Linked DNA regions of Halorarum salinum. Each later gene encodes a partner of the first gene's protein in a complex. Links are inferred from orthologs where the notes say so. Each region holds a gene or a part of one and is shown in the gene's direction. Other genes may lie near its edges.

Evidence for each region. Proteins that work in one complex are often made in the same cells at the same time.
Region 2: the proteins of cgi121 (region 1) and HUG12_RS05245 are in contact, whole or in part, in a crystal structure (PDB 3ENH), measured with the Methanocaldococcus jannaschii proteins. The link is inferred for Halorarum salinum from one-to-one orthologs.

The regions. Positions count from the first base shown.
Region 1 is NZ_CP058579.1:801,060-808,304, reverse strand. The notes cover bases 2,913-5,911. They hold cgi121 (KEOPS complex subunit Cgi121), read left to right. Parts: upstream 2,913-4,167; coding sequence 4,168-4,656; downstream 4,657-5,911. Other genes in these bases: HUG12_RS03830 (amphi-Trp domain-containing protein), read right to left, coding at 5,818-5,911; HUG12_RS03835 (hypothetical protein), read right to left, coding at 5,402-5,818; HUG12_RS03845 (hypothetical protein), read left to right, coding at 4,952-5,095; HUG12_RS03855 (ATP-dependent DNA helicase), read left to right, coding at 2,913-4,171. Also shown: HUG12_RS03865 (class I SAM-dependent methyltransferase), read right to left, coding at 1-473; HUG12_RS03860 (hypothetical protein), read right to left, coding at 1,020-1,487; more of HUG12_RS03855, read left to right, coding at 1,691-2,912; more of HUG12_RS03830, read right to left, coding at 5,912-6,159; HUG12_RS03820 (IMP cyclohydrolase), read left to right, coding at 6,620-7,216; HUG12_RS03815 (HalOD1 output domain-containing protein), read right to left, coding at 7,236-7,245. UniProt on the Methanocaldococcus jannaschii protein: Component of the KEOPS complex that is probably involved in the transfer of the threonylcarbamoyl moiety of threonylcarbamoyl-AMP (TC-AMP) to the N6 group of A37, a step in the formation of a threonylcarbamoyl group on adenosine at position 37 (t(6)A37) in tRNAs that read codons beginning with adenine.
Region 2 is NZ_CP058579.1:1,107,935-1,115,092, reverse strand. Bases 1,464-4,375 are described here. They hold HUG12_RS05245 (bifunctional N(6)-L-threonylcarbamoyladenine synthase/serine/threonine protein kinase), read left to right. Parts: upstream 1,464-2,056; coding sequence 2,057-3,694; downstream 3,695-4,375. Other genes in these bases: HUG12_RS05240 (6-pyruvoyl trahydropterin synthase family protein), read left to right, coding at 3,921-4,375; HUG12_RS05250 (30S ribosomal protein S24e), read left to right, coding at 1,733-2,041; HUG12_RS05255 (pyridoxamine 5'-phosphate oxidase family protein), read right to left, coding at 1,464-1,621. Also shown: HUG12_RS05270 (DNA-directed RNA polymerase), read left to right, coding at 1-369; transcription elongation factor subunit Spt4, read left to right, coding at 370-567; HUG12_RS05260 (GTP-dependent dephospho-CoA kinase family protein), read left to right, coding at 572-1,102; more of HUG12_RS05255, read right to left, coding at 1,199-1,463; more of HUG12_RS05240, read left to right, coding at 4,376-4,391; HUG12_RS05235 (7-carboxy-7-deazaguanine synthase QueE), read left to right, coding at 4,394-5,179; 7-cyano-7-deazaguanine synthase QueC, read left to right, coding at 5,310-5,966. UniProt on the Methanocaldococcus jannaschii protein: Required for the formation of a threonylcarbamoyl group on adenosine at position 37 (t(6)A37) in tRNAs that read codons beginning with adenine.

The DNA.
Region 1 (7,245 bases):
TAGTTCACCGCGCAGTGGAACGTCCCGCCCGGCCGCAGCACGCGGGCGACCTCGCGGAGCGTCTCGTGGGGGTCCGCCGAGTAGTAGAACGCCTCCATCGTGAACGCGTGGTCGACGGAGTCGTCCGCGAACGGGAGGTGGCCGAAGTCGCCGACGACGAAGCCGAAATCGGTGGCCGAGGCGGCTCCGGTTTCTCCGCCGAGGTCCGTGGCCGGGTCCGCCTCGCGGGAGTACTCGCGGGCGTTCCGGGCCATCTCGGGCGAGCCGTCGAGGCCGTAGCCGCGGCCGATCCCCTTCGTGTCCGCCAGCGCGCGGAGCGCGTAGCCGCTCCCGGTGCCCAGGTCGAGCACCGTCTCGCCCGGTTCCACGGGCATCCGGGCGAGCACGTGCTTGGCCGTGTGCCAGTGGCGCTCCTCCATCCCCCTGTCGCGGCCGTCGGCCGCCCACGCGTCGAACTCCTCGCGGACGCTCATGGGCTATCGGAGCGGCCGCGCGACCGTAAACCGCCCGGTGACGGGCGGGCGGGACGCGAGGGGAATCGACCGCTCCGAGCCCTCGGAACCCGAACCCGGGCGGGGTCGGCCGTCCCGGCGTGATCTCCCTGCAAACGCCGTGGCCGGATTTTTCGGGGGGATGTCACGCGGAGAACCGGCCGATCGGCGCGCGCGACGCGAGCCCCCTCGTGGGGCGAGCATACGCGCGCGAGGGACGAGCACCGGAGCGTGAACGAGCGAAGCGAGTGAACGCGAGGAGCGCAGGAGGCTGGGGAGGGTGAGGTGCGGTGCTGTCGGGTGGGACTGAAAGGGGCCGCGGCTGTCGGCGACGGCGCGGACCGCCAAGCACCGCAGCGGGAACGAGCAGAGCGAGTGAACGCAAGGAGCGCAGCGGCCGCACCGAGCCGACAGCCGCGGGGGCTTTCGCGGTTTGCACTACGGTGCTGTACCACTCCAATGAAAAACTGAAGTCGGTGACCAAGCAGACGGAAGGGTGAGGCGATTCAGGGGAATTCCGAACGTGAATCAAGAGATTTTGATTTTTTGATTAATTCGATCATACCTCGCGTCCATCAAAGCAATTATGAGCAGGACAACGATAGCGACGATCTTGTAGCCAAGGGTGGCGAATTCAACCTCCCAACCTATCAAGTGAGCACCGGCAATTGAGATTCCGGCTACAGTAGTGAGAGAGACGACTTCCAAAATCACAGCAAAGGAAACAACGGTGACTGCTACCGCTCCCTTGAGGGCCATTTCAGACCGCCAGATCGACTGACCGGAGTCGTCTACTCCCTGTTCGATAGGATGGAAGAGGCAGTTACAGAACGTATCGAAGGGCTTCTGGAAAGTCTCTTGCGGCAACGGTTCACCGCCTATCTTTCGAAAGATCTCATTGGATACCTGGAGAATAGGATACGCAATGAGAGACAAACCCAGCCCTAATTGGAGGTAATTCCATATCGTCCTTGCTAACAGTCCCAGCTCACTCAAATCCACCTCTGTCAGAATTTGGTAATTAATTGTCCCTATTTCTACTTAAAACCTGCAGAGGTGTTGGACAGTTGAATTCTGAGTCTCAAGACCCGTAGGCGCTTTGTTGACCGAGCAAACCAGATTACAAAACCACCCCAAACGAGAATCACTTCCGCTCCGGGTCCGACAGTTTAAACCACGGAACGGCGCTAGAACACCCAATGAAGCCATCCGACCTCTCGACCCTCCCGCCGGGCGTCCCCGAGGCGCTGGAGGACGAGGGGGTCGAGGAGCTCTACCCGCCCCAGGCCGAGGCGGTGGAGGCCGGCGTCGCCGACGGCGAGTCCGTCGTCGCCTCCGTCCCCACGGCGTCGGGCAAGACGTTGATCGCCGAACTGGCGATGCTGTCGGCGGTCCAGCGCGGCGGGAAGGCGCTCTACATCGTCCCGCTGCGGGCGCTCGCCTCCGAGAAGAAGGCCGAGTTCGAGCGCTGGGAGGAGTTCGGCGTCGACGTGGGCGTGTCGACGGGCAACTACGAGTCCGACGGCGAGTGGCTGGCCTCCCGCGACGTCATCGTCGCCACCTCCGAGAAGGTCGACTCGCTGGTGCGCAACGGCGCCGCGTGGGTCGACGACCTCACCTGCGTCGTCTCGGACGAGGTCCACCTCGTGGACGACTCCCACCGGGGACCGACGCTGGAGGTCACGCTGGCGAAGCTCCGCCGGGTCAACCCCGGCCTGCAGGTCGTCGCGCTCTCGGCGACGGTCGGCAACGCCGACGAGGTGGCCGACTGGCTCGATGCCGACCTCGTCCAGTCCGACTGGCGCCCGATCGACCTGAAGACCGGGGTCCACTACGGCAACGCCGTCAACTTCGACGACGGGAGCCAGCGCGAGGTGCCCGTCGGGACCGGCGAGAAGCAGACCGAGTCGCTCGTCGCCGACGCGCTCGACGAGCGCATCGACGGGCAGGGCGGCTCCTCGCTCGTGTTCGTCAACTCCCGCCGAAACGCCGAGGGCGCCGCCAAGCGCATGGCCGAGGTGACGAGCCGACGGCTCGACGCCGGCGAGAAGAACGACCTCCGGGAACTCGCCGCGGAGATCCGGGACGTCTCCGACGCCGACACGAGCGAGGACCTCGCGCGCTGCGTGGAGAAGGGCGCCGCGTTCCACCACGCGGGGCTCGCCTCGGAGCACCGGTCGCTCGTCGAGGACGCCTTCCGGGACCGGCTGGTCAAGTGCATCTGCGCGACGCCGACGCTCGCGGCCGGGGTGAACACGCCAGCCCGCAGGGTGATCGTCCGCGACTGGAAGCGCTACGACGGCGAGTTCGGCGGCATGAAACCGCTCGACACCCTGGAGGTCCACCAGATGATGGGCCGGGCGGGCCGGCCGGGGCTCGACCCCTACGGCGAGGCCATCCTGCTCGCGAAGGACCGCGACACGATGGACGAACTGTTCGAGCGCTACCTCTGGGCCGAACCCGAGGCCGTCAGGTCGAAGCTCGCCGCCGAACCCGCGCTCCGCACCCACGTGCTCGCGACGGTCGCCTCCGGGTTCGCCACGTCCCGCGAGGGGCTGCTCGACTTCCTCGACCGGACGCTGTACGCCAGCCAGACCGACGACGACGCCCGGCTGGCGGAGGTGACCGACAGGGTGCTGGAGTATCTCGAGGTCAACGGGTTCCTCGACCGCGAGGGCGGGAGCCTGACCGCGACCGGCATCGGCCACACCGTCTCGCGGCTCTACCTCGACCCGATGTCGGCCGCCGAGATCATCGACGGGCTGGAGGCCGCCGAGGCGGACGCGGAGTCGCTTCGGCAGTCGCCCGCGGATCGCCAGTCCGGCGGCCGGGACGCGGAGGGCGTCGACGCCGGCGTCACGGCGGGGGAAACGGGGTTCGTCACGGGCAACGAACTCGCGGCGTCGTCCGGGGCGGACGGCGGCGGGGACGGCAGAGGCGGCGAAGACGCGGGCGACGGGAGCGGGAGGGCCGGGGGAGCCGGGGGGACCGAGCGGACGGTCACGCCGCTCGGCCTCTACCACCTCGTCTCGCGCACCCCCGACATGTACCAGCTCTACCTGAAGTCGGGCGACAGGGAGACGTACGAGGAGGAGTTCTACGAGCGCGAGGGGGAGTTCCTGGGCCACGCGCCCTCGGAGTTCGAGGACGTCGCCTTCGAGGAGTGGCTCTCCGCGCTCAAGACCGCTCGCCTGCTCGAGGACTGGGCGTCCGAACTCGACGAGGACCGCATCGCCGAGCGCTACGGCGTCGGCCCGGGCGACATCCACGGCAAGGTCGACACCGCCGAGTGGCTGCTGGGCGCGGCCGAACGGCTCTCGGCGGAACTCGACCTCGACTCCACCATCGCGGTCCGCGAGGCCAGAAAGCGCGTCGAGTACGGCGTCGGGGAGGAACTGCTGGACCTCGCGGGCGTCCGCGGCCTGGGACGCAAGCGCGCTCGACGGCTCCACGAGGCGGGAATCGAGACGAGGGCGGACCTGCGCGAGGCGGACAAGCCGGTCGTGCTCGGCGCCCTGCGGGGGCGGCGGCGGACCGCCGAGCGAGTGCTGGAGAACGTCGGCCGAAAGGACCCCTCGATGGACGGCGTGCGCAAGGACGCCGGCGCCTCGGCGGCCGCGACCGCCGCCGTGGAGGGGGACGACGAGGGCGGCCAGGCGACGTTCGGTGATTTCTCGTGAACCTCGTCGAGGGGGTCGCCCGGATCGACGACCTCGATTCGTTCCTCGGCGACCTCGACGGGATCGCCGACGCGACGGGCGCCACCGTCCAGGCGTTCGACGCCCGCTACGTCGTCGACCGCGAGCACCTCGAACGGGCCGTCGAACTGGCCGACCGGGCGTTCGAGCGCGGGGAGAACGTCGCGCGGGACCGCGGCGTCGAGATCCTGCTCTACGCCGCCGGTCGCCGGCAGATCAACCGGGCGCTCGCGATGGGCGTGAGCGAGGGCGAAGCGTCGGTCGTCGCGGTCTGTGTCGGCGGCGAGGAGGACGCGGCGACGGTGCGGGTCGACGAGTTGCTGGACCCGGCCGGGACGCTCGGCGGCTACGACGAGACGCTGGTCCGGGAGTTCTTCGACGTGACCGATCGGGAACTGGCCGCGACGGCGGGGACGCTGTCCGACGTCGTTCACGAGCGGGTCGCGCTGCTGGACGTCGAGAAGTGATCCCCCGTTCGTTCGGTCCCCGGGAGCGAGCGTCGGGGGATCCGAACCCCGTCGTCCGGCGTCGGACGTCCGTCCGACACACCCCCTCGTTTCCTGTGGAGAGGGCTATACGTGAGTTCGGTAACCGTTTCAGTCGAAACGTCGGTCCTCGAACCGGACTGGCGATCGACCCGTCGTCGTCGTCGTCACGCTCCGTCGCGGGTGACGTGTCCACGGCCGATCCCACGGTCGAAGCCTCGTTAGGCAGTGCTAAACCGTCGGCACGCCGGCAGGATGGGACCGTCGACGGCCGTCGGTGGACGACTCACGGCCTCGGACACGGCGATTAAAGGGCGATGAGGCGGAACGTGTCGACATGGATCGACAGCAGGTGCTCGCCATCGTCCTCGTCGTGCTGATGGTGTTCTCGTCGCTCGCCTACGCCGTCACGCTGTTCTGAGGACGCGTCGCGTGACCCAAATCGGGGGTGAGACGCGAGCGCCGACCGACTCGGCCGTTCGTACGACGCGGGAGGGGGTATGCGGGGCGTTACTAATCGTCTCCCCGTGAGTGGTACGTACGCAGTCTGGTAGGGTAGCTCGTTGGCAAGAGCACCACCCGTCCGAAGGAGGTGGAGGCTGGTGAGAACCCGCCGGCCCCGTGTGGTTCGAATCCCACCCCTACCGTTTTTGGTCGCCGTCGGACGGCGGGCGCCGGGAGCCTCCCGGCGAGCGTTCGACCCTCGAGAGGGGAAGGGAGAGGGCGACTACGTAGCCGGGACGCCCAGCGCGTCGGGCGTGACGACGCCGAGTTGGGAGAGCGCGAAGAGGATGAGAACGGCGACGACCCAGGCGACGAGCCCGATCCCGAACGCCGTCCCCCAGCCGCCGGGGTACTGCCAGTTGATGACGCCGATCCACGCGACGAGCATGAGAAGCGGACCGAGGAGGGGGATCCAGCCGAGGAACAGCCCCACCAAGGTGTACGCGATCGCCCCGATCAGGGCCGTTACGGTGGCCCGACGGAAGCCGGTGTCGCGGTCGATCAGCAGCTGTGCCCCGATGTGGATCGCCGCCGCCCCGACGATGAGGCTGACGAGGAAGACGAAGACGGCGCTGACGATCCCTTCCGAACTGACGTCGACCTGCAGGAGCGCGTTGACCACCCCGTTGAAACCCGCCATCATCGGCCCACGTCGTCGGTTTCCGACCTGGACGTCGAATCCCGACCCGGTTCCGCATCCCGCGCGGGCGCCGAGCCGGTGTCGGATTCGGCGGTGTCCTCGACCGGGTTCCACTTGAACTTGAGCACCATCTCCTCGGTGTCCTTCCGGAGTCGACGGGAGCGTTCGGTCACCGTCGCCTCCGATTCGATGCTGTCGGAGGGCGACAGGTGCACCGCCTTGTTTCCGACCGGAACCCGAACGCTCCCGCTTCCCGAGCCCAGTTCGTCGGCGATCGACCGCAGGTAGTCGGCCATCTCCTCCCGGGTCATCTCGGTGCTGTGGGTGGTCGTTTCGGCCATGGTTGCGTTCTTCACCCTTCGGGCGGAGAACGCATCAAGATAGTGGCTTACATTGCCGTATTCCGTCGTTCTACGCCCGCAAACCGCGGAACCGGTGGAGCGTCCGGCCGAAGCACGGCCACGTCCGGGACGCACCCGCGGATGGAAGGTTCGAAACCCACGGCTGAAGGGTTCGAACGTCGGAGAAGTAGTCCCAGAAGGATTCGAACCTTCGTCGTTGCCCCCAGAAGGCAACAGGATTGGCCACTACCCCATGGGACTGCACTCGTGGGAAACACGCTCGGAAACTAAACCCTATCGCTTTCCGGGGACTGCAGTGAGTAGTCCCCGACCGCCGGCCTCGTCCCGAACCCGTCTCTCCCCCCGGAGAAGCGCCGGGTGTGCGGCGGAAACGGAGCCGCGTCCGTTCGAACGTGCATACACCGCCACCTATTTGCGCCGAGGATGCACAGTCCCGTGCATGTACATCGGCCGCTTCGTCGTCGTCGGCCCGACGGTCGGCGCCTACCGCGTCTCCTCGCGCTCGTTCCCGAACCGCGAGATCGTTCGCCGCGGCGAGAACACGCTCACCGTCGGCCCCACCGCGGACGCCGAACCGACGGACAACCCGTACGTCTCGTACAACTGCGTCCGGGTCGCGGGCGGGGAGGGTCGCCGCGCGGCGGTCCTCGGGAACGGCTCGCACGTCGACCCGGTCGCGGAGAAGTACGACCGCGGCTACCCCGCCCGCGACGCCCTCGCCGAGGCGCTGCTCGCGCTCGACTACGAGAAGGACGACTACGACACCCCTCGGGTCGCCGGCGTCGTCGACGGTGATACGGGGTACGTCGGCGTCGTGCGACGGGACGCGCTGCTCGTCCGGGAGGCGGACGAACCCCACCTCGTCGCGACCTACGAGGAGGACGAGCCCCGGCCCGTCGAGTTCGAACCGACCACGGCGGCCGCGGCCGCGCGAACCGCCTACGGACTGGACTTCGAGCACGCAGTCTGCGCGGCGGGCGTCCGCGTCGGCGAGGGGAACGTGGAACTGGCGGTGGAGAACGGGGAGAGCGGCTGAGCCGGCCGACCGTGGCGGGTCAGGGGCCG
Region 2 (7,158 bases), 310 kb from region 1 along the record:
GACGCCATCACCTTCGATCCCGACATGCAGGAGGTCGTCGACGGGAACGTGGTGGAGGTCGTCGAGTTCGGCGCCTTCGTCGGCATCGGCCCCGTGGACGGGCTGCTCCACGTCTCCCAGATATCGGACGAATATCTCGCCTACGACGGCGAGAACCAACAGCTCGCGTCGACGGAGTCGAACCAGACCCTCGGCGTCGAGGACGCCGTCCGCGTGCGCGTCGTGACCAAGAGCATCGACGAGCGGAACCCCCGCGACTCGAAGATCGGGCTCACCGCGAAACAGCCCGGCCTCGGCAAGCACGGCTGGCTCGAGGACGAGGCGGCGAAGCGCGACGAGGGCGACGAGGCGACCGCGGAGGGGAGCTAGATGGCCGAGGACCGGCTCGCGTGCCGCGAGTGCCACTACGTGAACGACCCCGACAGCCAGACCTGCGACAACTGTGGCTCCTCCTCGCTCACGGAGGACTGGGCCGGCTACATCATCATCACCCATCCCGAGCAGTCCGAGATCGCCCCCGAGATGAACGTGACCAAGGCGGGCAGCTACGCGCTGAAGGTCCGCTGACCGGATGCTCCGCCTGCCCGAGACCCTCCGCGGCGCGTTCAAGGAGCCGCTCGGCCCGGTGTACGTCGAGACGGACGCGCTGCTCGCGGACGCCGGCGACCCGATCGTCGCGGTCGGCGACGTCGTCACCTACCACCTCCGGGTCGCCGGCCGCGACCCGGACGTCTCGGTCCTCGACGGGAGGACGAAGCGGGAGGCCGTGAGCGAGGAGATCGCCGCGGTGCTCGCCGGCGGGAACCCCCGCATCGAGGTCGAGAACCCGCCGGCGACGCTCTCGGCCGACATGCTCGACGCGCTCCGAGAGGCCATCGACCGGGACGAGAACGTCGTGATCCACGTGACCGGCGAGGAGGACCTCGCGACGCTCCCGGCCATCGTCGCCGCGCCGGATGGCGCGAGCGTCGTCTACGGCCAGCCGGACGAGGGGATGGTGCTCGTTCCGGTTACCCCGGAGACGAGAGCCGAGGCCCGTGACCTCGTCGGGCGCATGGACGGCGACGTGGAGGCGGCGTTCGACCGGCTGGAGCAACGATAGCCCCCGACGCCCGGCCATCGGGGCCGCACCGCTCGGACCGCTACCCGCGAACTGTCACTCGTGAACGGCATCCACGAACTGCTCCCTACGGGAGGGCTATCGCGCCACCCGTCGACCGGCCCTGGCGGTCGGATCGACCCGGTAGAGCCGGACGTCGAGGTCGACGAGGTCCTCGTCGAACACCCGGAACGGGTCGAACCGGTCACGGACCCGCCGGGCCGCCGACTCCTCGAGGCGGACGAGCCGACCCCGGATCTGGACGGACCAGCCCTCCTTCGGGTCGTCGTCGTAGACGAGGACGACGACCTCCTCGGTGGCGTCGAGGAAGGCCAGTTTGGTCGCGTCGCCGTCGTCGGTGAGCCTGACGACGAGGTCGCCGTCCGCCCGGGCGTAGGAGACCGGGACGGCGTAGGCACGGTCCCCGTCGGCGAGCGCGAGCACCGCGGTACCGGCGTCGCCGAGTGCGGCCTCGACCTCCGCCTCGTCCATTCCCGCCGTGTAAGTGAACGGGCCGTTCATGGGCGGTCGTTCGACGGCGCGGCGCAAAGCGTTGTCCCCGCCGCCGGCGACGGCTCCGTCCGCTTCGAAATCCTTTTCCCACCAACGAGCGGATGTTCCGGCAACTGAACCATGGATATCGACATCATCTCCGAGGAGGAGAACCCCATGCTGCACCGCACTGACGTCCGCTTCGAGATCGTTCACGAGGACGCCACCCCCGCGCGCCTGCAGGTGCGCGACTCGCTGGCGGCGAAACTCGACAAGGACGCCGCCGAGGTCGTCGTCCACGAACTGAACACGAAGTTCGGCATGCGCAGGACGGTCGGCTACGCGAAGGTGTACGAGACGGCCGAGGACGCCGAGGACGTCGAACAGGACTACATGCTCGACCGTAACGCCATCGGCGCCGACGAGGACGCCGAGGCCGAAGAGGCGTAAGCGACCCGCCACGGAATGCGCGTCCTCGGCATCGAGGGGACGGCGTGGTGTGCGAGCGCCGCCGTCTTCGACGACGCCGGGGGCGACGTTTTCGTCGAGTCCGACGCGTACGAACCCGATAGCGGCGGCATTCATCCGCGGGAGGCCGCCGAACACATGGGCGAGGCGATCCCGCAGGTGATAGCGCGGACGCTGGCCCGCGCACGCGAGGAGTACGGCCCCGACCCGATCGACGCGGTCGCGTTCTCCCGCGGACCGGGGCTCGGCCCCTGCCTCCGCATCGTCGGCACCGCGGCGCGGGCGCTCTCGAGAACCCTCGAGGTGCCCCTCGTCGGCGTGAACCACATGGTGGCCCACCTCGAGATCGGGCGCCACCTGTCCGGCTTCGACTCGCCGGTCTGTCTGAACGCCTCGGGCGCGAACGCCCACCTGCTCGGCTACCGGGACGGTCGGTACCGGGTGCTCGGCGAGACGATGGACACCGGCGTCGGCAACGCGCTCGACAAGTTCACGCGACACGTCGGGTGGAGCCACCCCGGGGGGCCCAAGATCGAGGCCCACGCCGAGGGCGGCGACTACGTCGAACTCCCGTACGTCGTGAAGGGGATGGACTTCTCCTTCTCGGGCATCATGAGCGCCGCGAAGGCGGCCTACGACGACGGCGTCCCCGTCGAGGACGTCTGCAACTCCTTGCAGGAGCACACGTTCGCGATGCTCACGGAGGTGGCCGAGCGGGCGCTGTCGCTCACCGGCACCGACGAACTGGTGCTGGGCGGCGGCGTCGGGCAGAACGACCGCCTCCGCGGGATGCTCGGGGAGATGTGTGCCGCCCGCGGCGCGGAGTTTTACGCGCCGGAACCGCGGTTCCTGCGGGACAACGCCGGGATGATCGCCGTGCTCGGCGCGAAGATGGCCGCGGCCGGAGACGTCGTGGCCGTGGCCGAGTCGGCGATCGACCCCGACTTCCGACCCGACGAGGTGCCGGTGACCTGGCGCGACGACGGGGAGTCGGTGTCGCGGAGCGTGGGTCCGGTCAGTGGCTCGACCGCGGACGGCGGCGGGACCGGCGACGCGGGCGACGACGCCGATCTCCGCGGCGCGGAGGCGGTCGTCGAGATCTCGGGCGAGGCGGTGACGAAGCGGCGCCTCCCGAAGGGGTATCGCCACCCGGAGCTGGACGCGTCGCTGCGGCGCGATCGGACCGTCACGGAGGCGCGTTTGCTCGCGGACGCCCGGAAGCAGGGGGTTCCGACGCCGCTCGTGTGGGACGTGGACGTGACGGAGGCGACGATCCGAATGCAGCGCGTGGGGGAGCGGGACCTCGCGGCGGCGCTCACCGACGAGCACGTCCGGACGGTGGGCGGGTATCTCGCGCGGTTGCACGCGGCCGACGTGGTGCACGGCGACCCCACGACGCGGAACGTCCGGATCGACGGCGACCGTGTCTTCCTCGTCGACTTCGGACTCGGCTACGGGTCTGGCCACGTCGAGGACCACGCGATGGACCTCCACGTGTTCGAGCAGTCGCTGGAGGGAACGGCGGCGGAGCCCGAGGCGCTCGTCGCGGCGTTCGAGGGGGGGTACGCGGCGGTGGGGGAGGAGACGGTGCTGGAGCGACTCCGCGGCATCGAGGGGCGCGGCCGCTACCAGTAGGGCGAACGGGCGGTCCGGGCGGCGCGTCGAGGGGGGACCGCGCGACCGCTGACCCCTCGACGGCGGCTGTCAGGTCACGGGGCGAGTGGTTCCGTTTTCGGACAAGAACCCTCGTTCGACGAGCGTTCCGTTCGTTCGTCGGCCGGCCGCGCTCCGTTCTCGCGGGCGAACGAGCCGGGGACCGTCCGACCAGTGCGCCTAAGTCACCGTTCGATAATATCACGGTGTGACTAGTAGACTCTCGGGGTACGCGGGTGGGAACACCGACGGCCTCCGCTCGGACGATCGAGTTCTCCACGTCGGCAGGGACAGGCCGATACGGATCTCCGCCGGGCACCGCCTCCTCCACCACGACGGGAAGTGTCGCAGGCCACACGGACACAACTACGAGATCGAGGTCCGACTTCGCGGCGAACTCACCGGGGAGGGGTGGATCGCGGACAAGGGCGACGTCACGGACGTGGTCAGGGAGTGGGACCATCGGTTCCTCGTCGAGGAGGGGGACCCGCTGATCGGGGCCTTCGAGGCCACCGGGGACGGGGACGCGCTCGTGGTGCTCGACGCGCCGCCCACCGCCGAGGTGATGAGCGTTCGCCTCGAGGACCGGCTCGTCGAGGTGCTGCCGGAGACGGTGTCGGCTCTCGCCGTCGACGTCCGCGAGACCGACGAACTGTGCGGCGGGGGGACGCTGGAGTGAGGATGCCGGCGAACGCTGACTCCGAGGCGGTGCGGGCGTCCGACCGGACGGGGGACTCCGGGACGACCGGACTCCCGATCAACGAGCTGTTCCACTCGATCCAGGGCGAGGGGCGACTCGCCGGCGTCCCCTCCGTGTTCGTCCGGACGAGCGGCTGTAACCTGCGGTGCTGGTTCTGCGACTCGTATCACACCTCGTGGGAGCCGACGCACGCGCGGATGACGCTCGAGGAAATCGTCGGGGAGGTCGAGTCGTACGGGGACGCGGACCACGTCGTCCTCACGGGCGGGGAGCCGCTCGTGCACGAGGCGTCGGTTCCGCTGCTCGAGCGGCTGGACGACCTGGGATACCACACGACCGTCGAGACGAACGGCACGATGTTCCGGGACGCCCCCATCGATCTGGCGAGCGTCAGCCCGAAGCTATCCTCGAGCACGCCGACGCCCGAGACGGATCCGAAGGGCGACGGGGAGTGGGCCGACCGGCACGAGGCGGCGCGGATCGACGTCGACACGCTGTCCAGCCTGGTCGACGCCTACGAGTGCCAGCTCAAGTTCGTCGTGACGGGCGCCGAGGACCTGCCGGAGATCGAGCGGGTCGTCGACCGCGTCCGGGCCGAGGCTGCCGCGACGGTCCCCGACTCGGACGTTCTCCTGATGCCGGAGGGCACGACGCGAGACGCGCTGGACGAGGGACGGGCCGAGGTGGCCGAACTGGCGTTGGAACGCGGCTACCGTTACACACCACGGCTGCACGTCGACCTCTGGAACGACGCACCCGGAACCTGACATGAGCGACGAAACGCCCGACACACACGACACGCGCGACGGATCGACGCGCCGGGGATGCACGGATCGAGCGGGGAGCGGGGATGGGACGAGGGGCGGGAGCCGTGCGGTGATCCTCGCGTCCGGCGGGATGGACAGCGCGACCGCGGCGGCCCTCGCCCGGGACCGGGGGTACGACCTCCACCTCCTCCACTGTTCGTACGGTCAGCGGACCGAGACGAGAGAGCACGAGTGCGCGAGCGCGCAGGCCGACCGCTTCGACGCGGCCGACTTCCTCCGCCTGCGGACCGACCACCTCTCGAAGATCGGCGGATCGAGCCTCACCGACGAGGGGAGGGACGTCTCCGAGGCCGACCTGGACTCGGACGGGATCCCCTCCTCGTACGTCCCGTTCCGGAACGCGAACCTGCTCTCGATGGCCGTCTCCTACGCCGAGGCGAACGGCTGTGACGCCGTCTTCACGGGCGCCCACTCGGAGGACTTCTCGGGCTACCCCGACTGCCGACCAGCGTTTTTCGAGACGTTCGAGGCGATGGTCGACGTCGGGACCAAGCCGGAGACGACCATCGCCATCAAGGCACCGTTCGCGGAGTGGTCGAAGACCGACATCGTCGAACGGGGTGCCGCACTCGACGTCCCGTTCGAACACACCTGGTCGTGCTACCGAGATGAGGCGCCCGCCTGCGGCACCTGTGACGCCTGCGCGTTCCGGCTCCAGGCGTTCCGGCGGGCCGGGATCCGGGACCCGATCGAGTACGCCCAGCGGCCCGACTACACCGATCAGTGAAAGGTGCGTTCGGGCAGACGGGGTACGGCGGGGCGGCTTCTCGCTGCCGGGTGACGGGGCGTCCGGGCCGGCATCGAAATTACCTAAAATATGTGTATTCAGGTTTAGTATCCTATATCCGGTAAGTGTATCCGGCCGGCCCCTGTGCGTTTCGAGTTGCTGGGAAGCGACGGGATCGAGGGACGACCCCCCCGGCCAATCACTCGGTCGACGAGGAGTAGCCACGACGGGACTGCTCCCCAGTGAGTTCGCGGGACCGGATCGCTGATCGGGCCATCGCCCCTCAGCGACCGGGGCGGACGACGGGGGACGTCGACGATGGCGTACGGCCGACGGAGCCGTCGGCCGGCCGGAAACCGGCCCGTCGACCGCGTCGCGGGCCGTCGCTCCATCCACCCCACGTAGTCGACCGATATCGGTCCCAGTAGGAGGGGTTGATCCGGTGGACGCCACCCGTAGCCGTCGCGAGCGGGCGCCGCTTCGGGACCGGTGACGCGCTAGTTGCGGTCGTCGCCGCCCCCGTCGTCGTCCCGTGACGGACAGGTCCGAACCCCCGCGGCGGTAATCTCGCTGAAGCCGCGACGTTCGAGCGGGGGTGCCGGAACGCTACCCGTCCCCTCTCGTCGGTCGTCGATCCGTCGTGTGAGACGACGAAACGCGGTCGAACGTCGTCGGAATCATAACATTCCCATATTACTAGTAGAATAGTCATTAATCGGCTCGTCCGGCGTGGTCGGCCACGTCCGTGCCGGCGGGTGTCGTCCGTGGCGGTCCGACTCCGAGACCCCGACCACCGTCCTCGTCGGGGCAGTCGGACCCACCGTACCTCCTCTCACCGTCGCTTCCGAGTGTATCGAGTCCACGCTGCCGTCCCCCAATGAGAAACACCGTTCTGAATACTGGAACTGTCGTGCGAACGTTCCATCTAGGCGTGCCTCATCAGTTTCGGCATCGGAGCGGACGGGGCTTTAGCCCCGCTATCGTCGTTCTCCGCGATTTCGTGGGTAGATACTGCACCCGACGGGTGCGATCGAAATCGACTCGTTCGATCCGACCTTCCGGGTGGACGAGACTGGAGTTACAATAGTATAGTTGTAAAGAGATCCCCCATCGCATCACGTCGGAAGAGCCGTCCTTCCGCGTGGATCGATTCTCTCCTGTAGAACGGTTATCGTCCAAAACACGGTTTTTG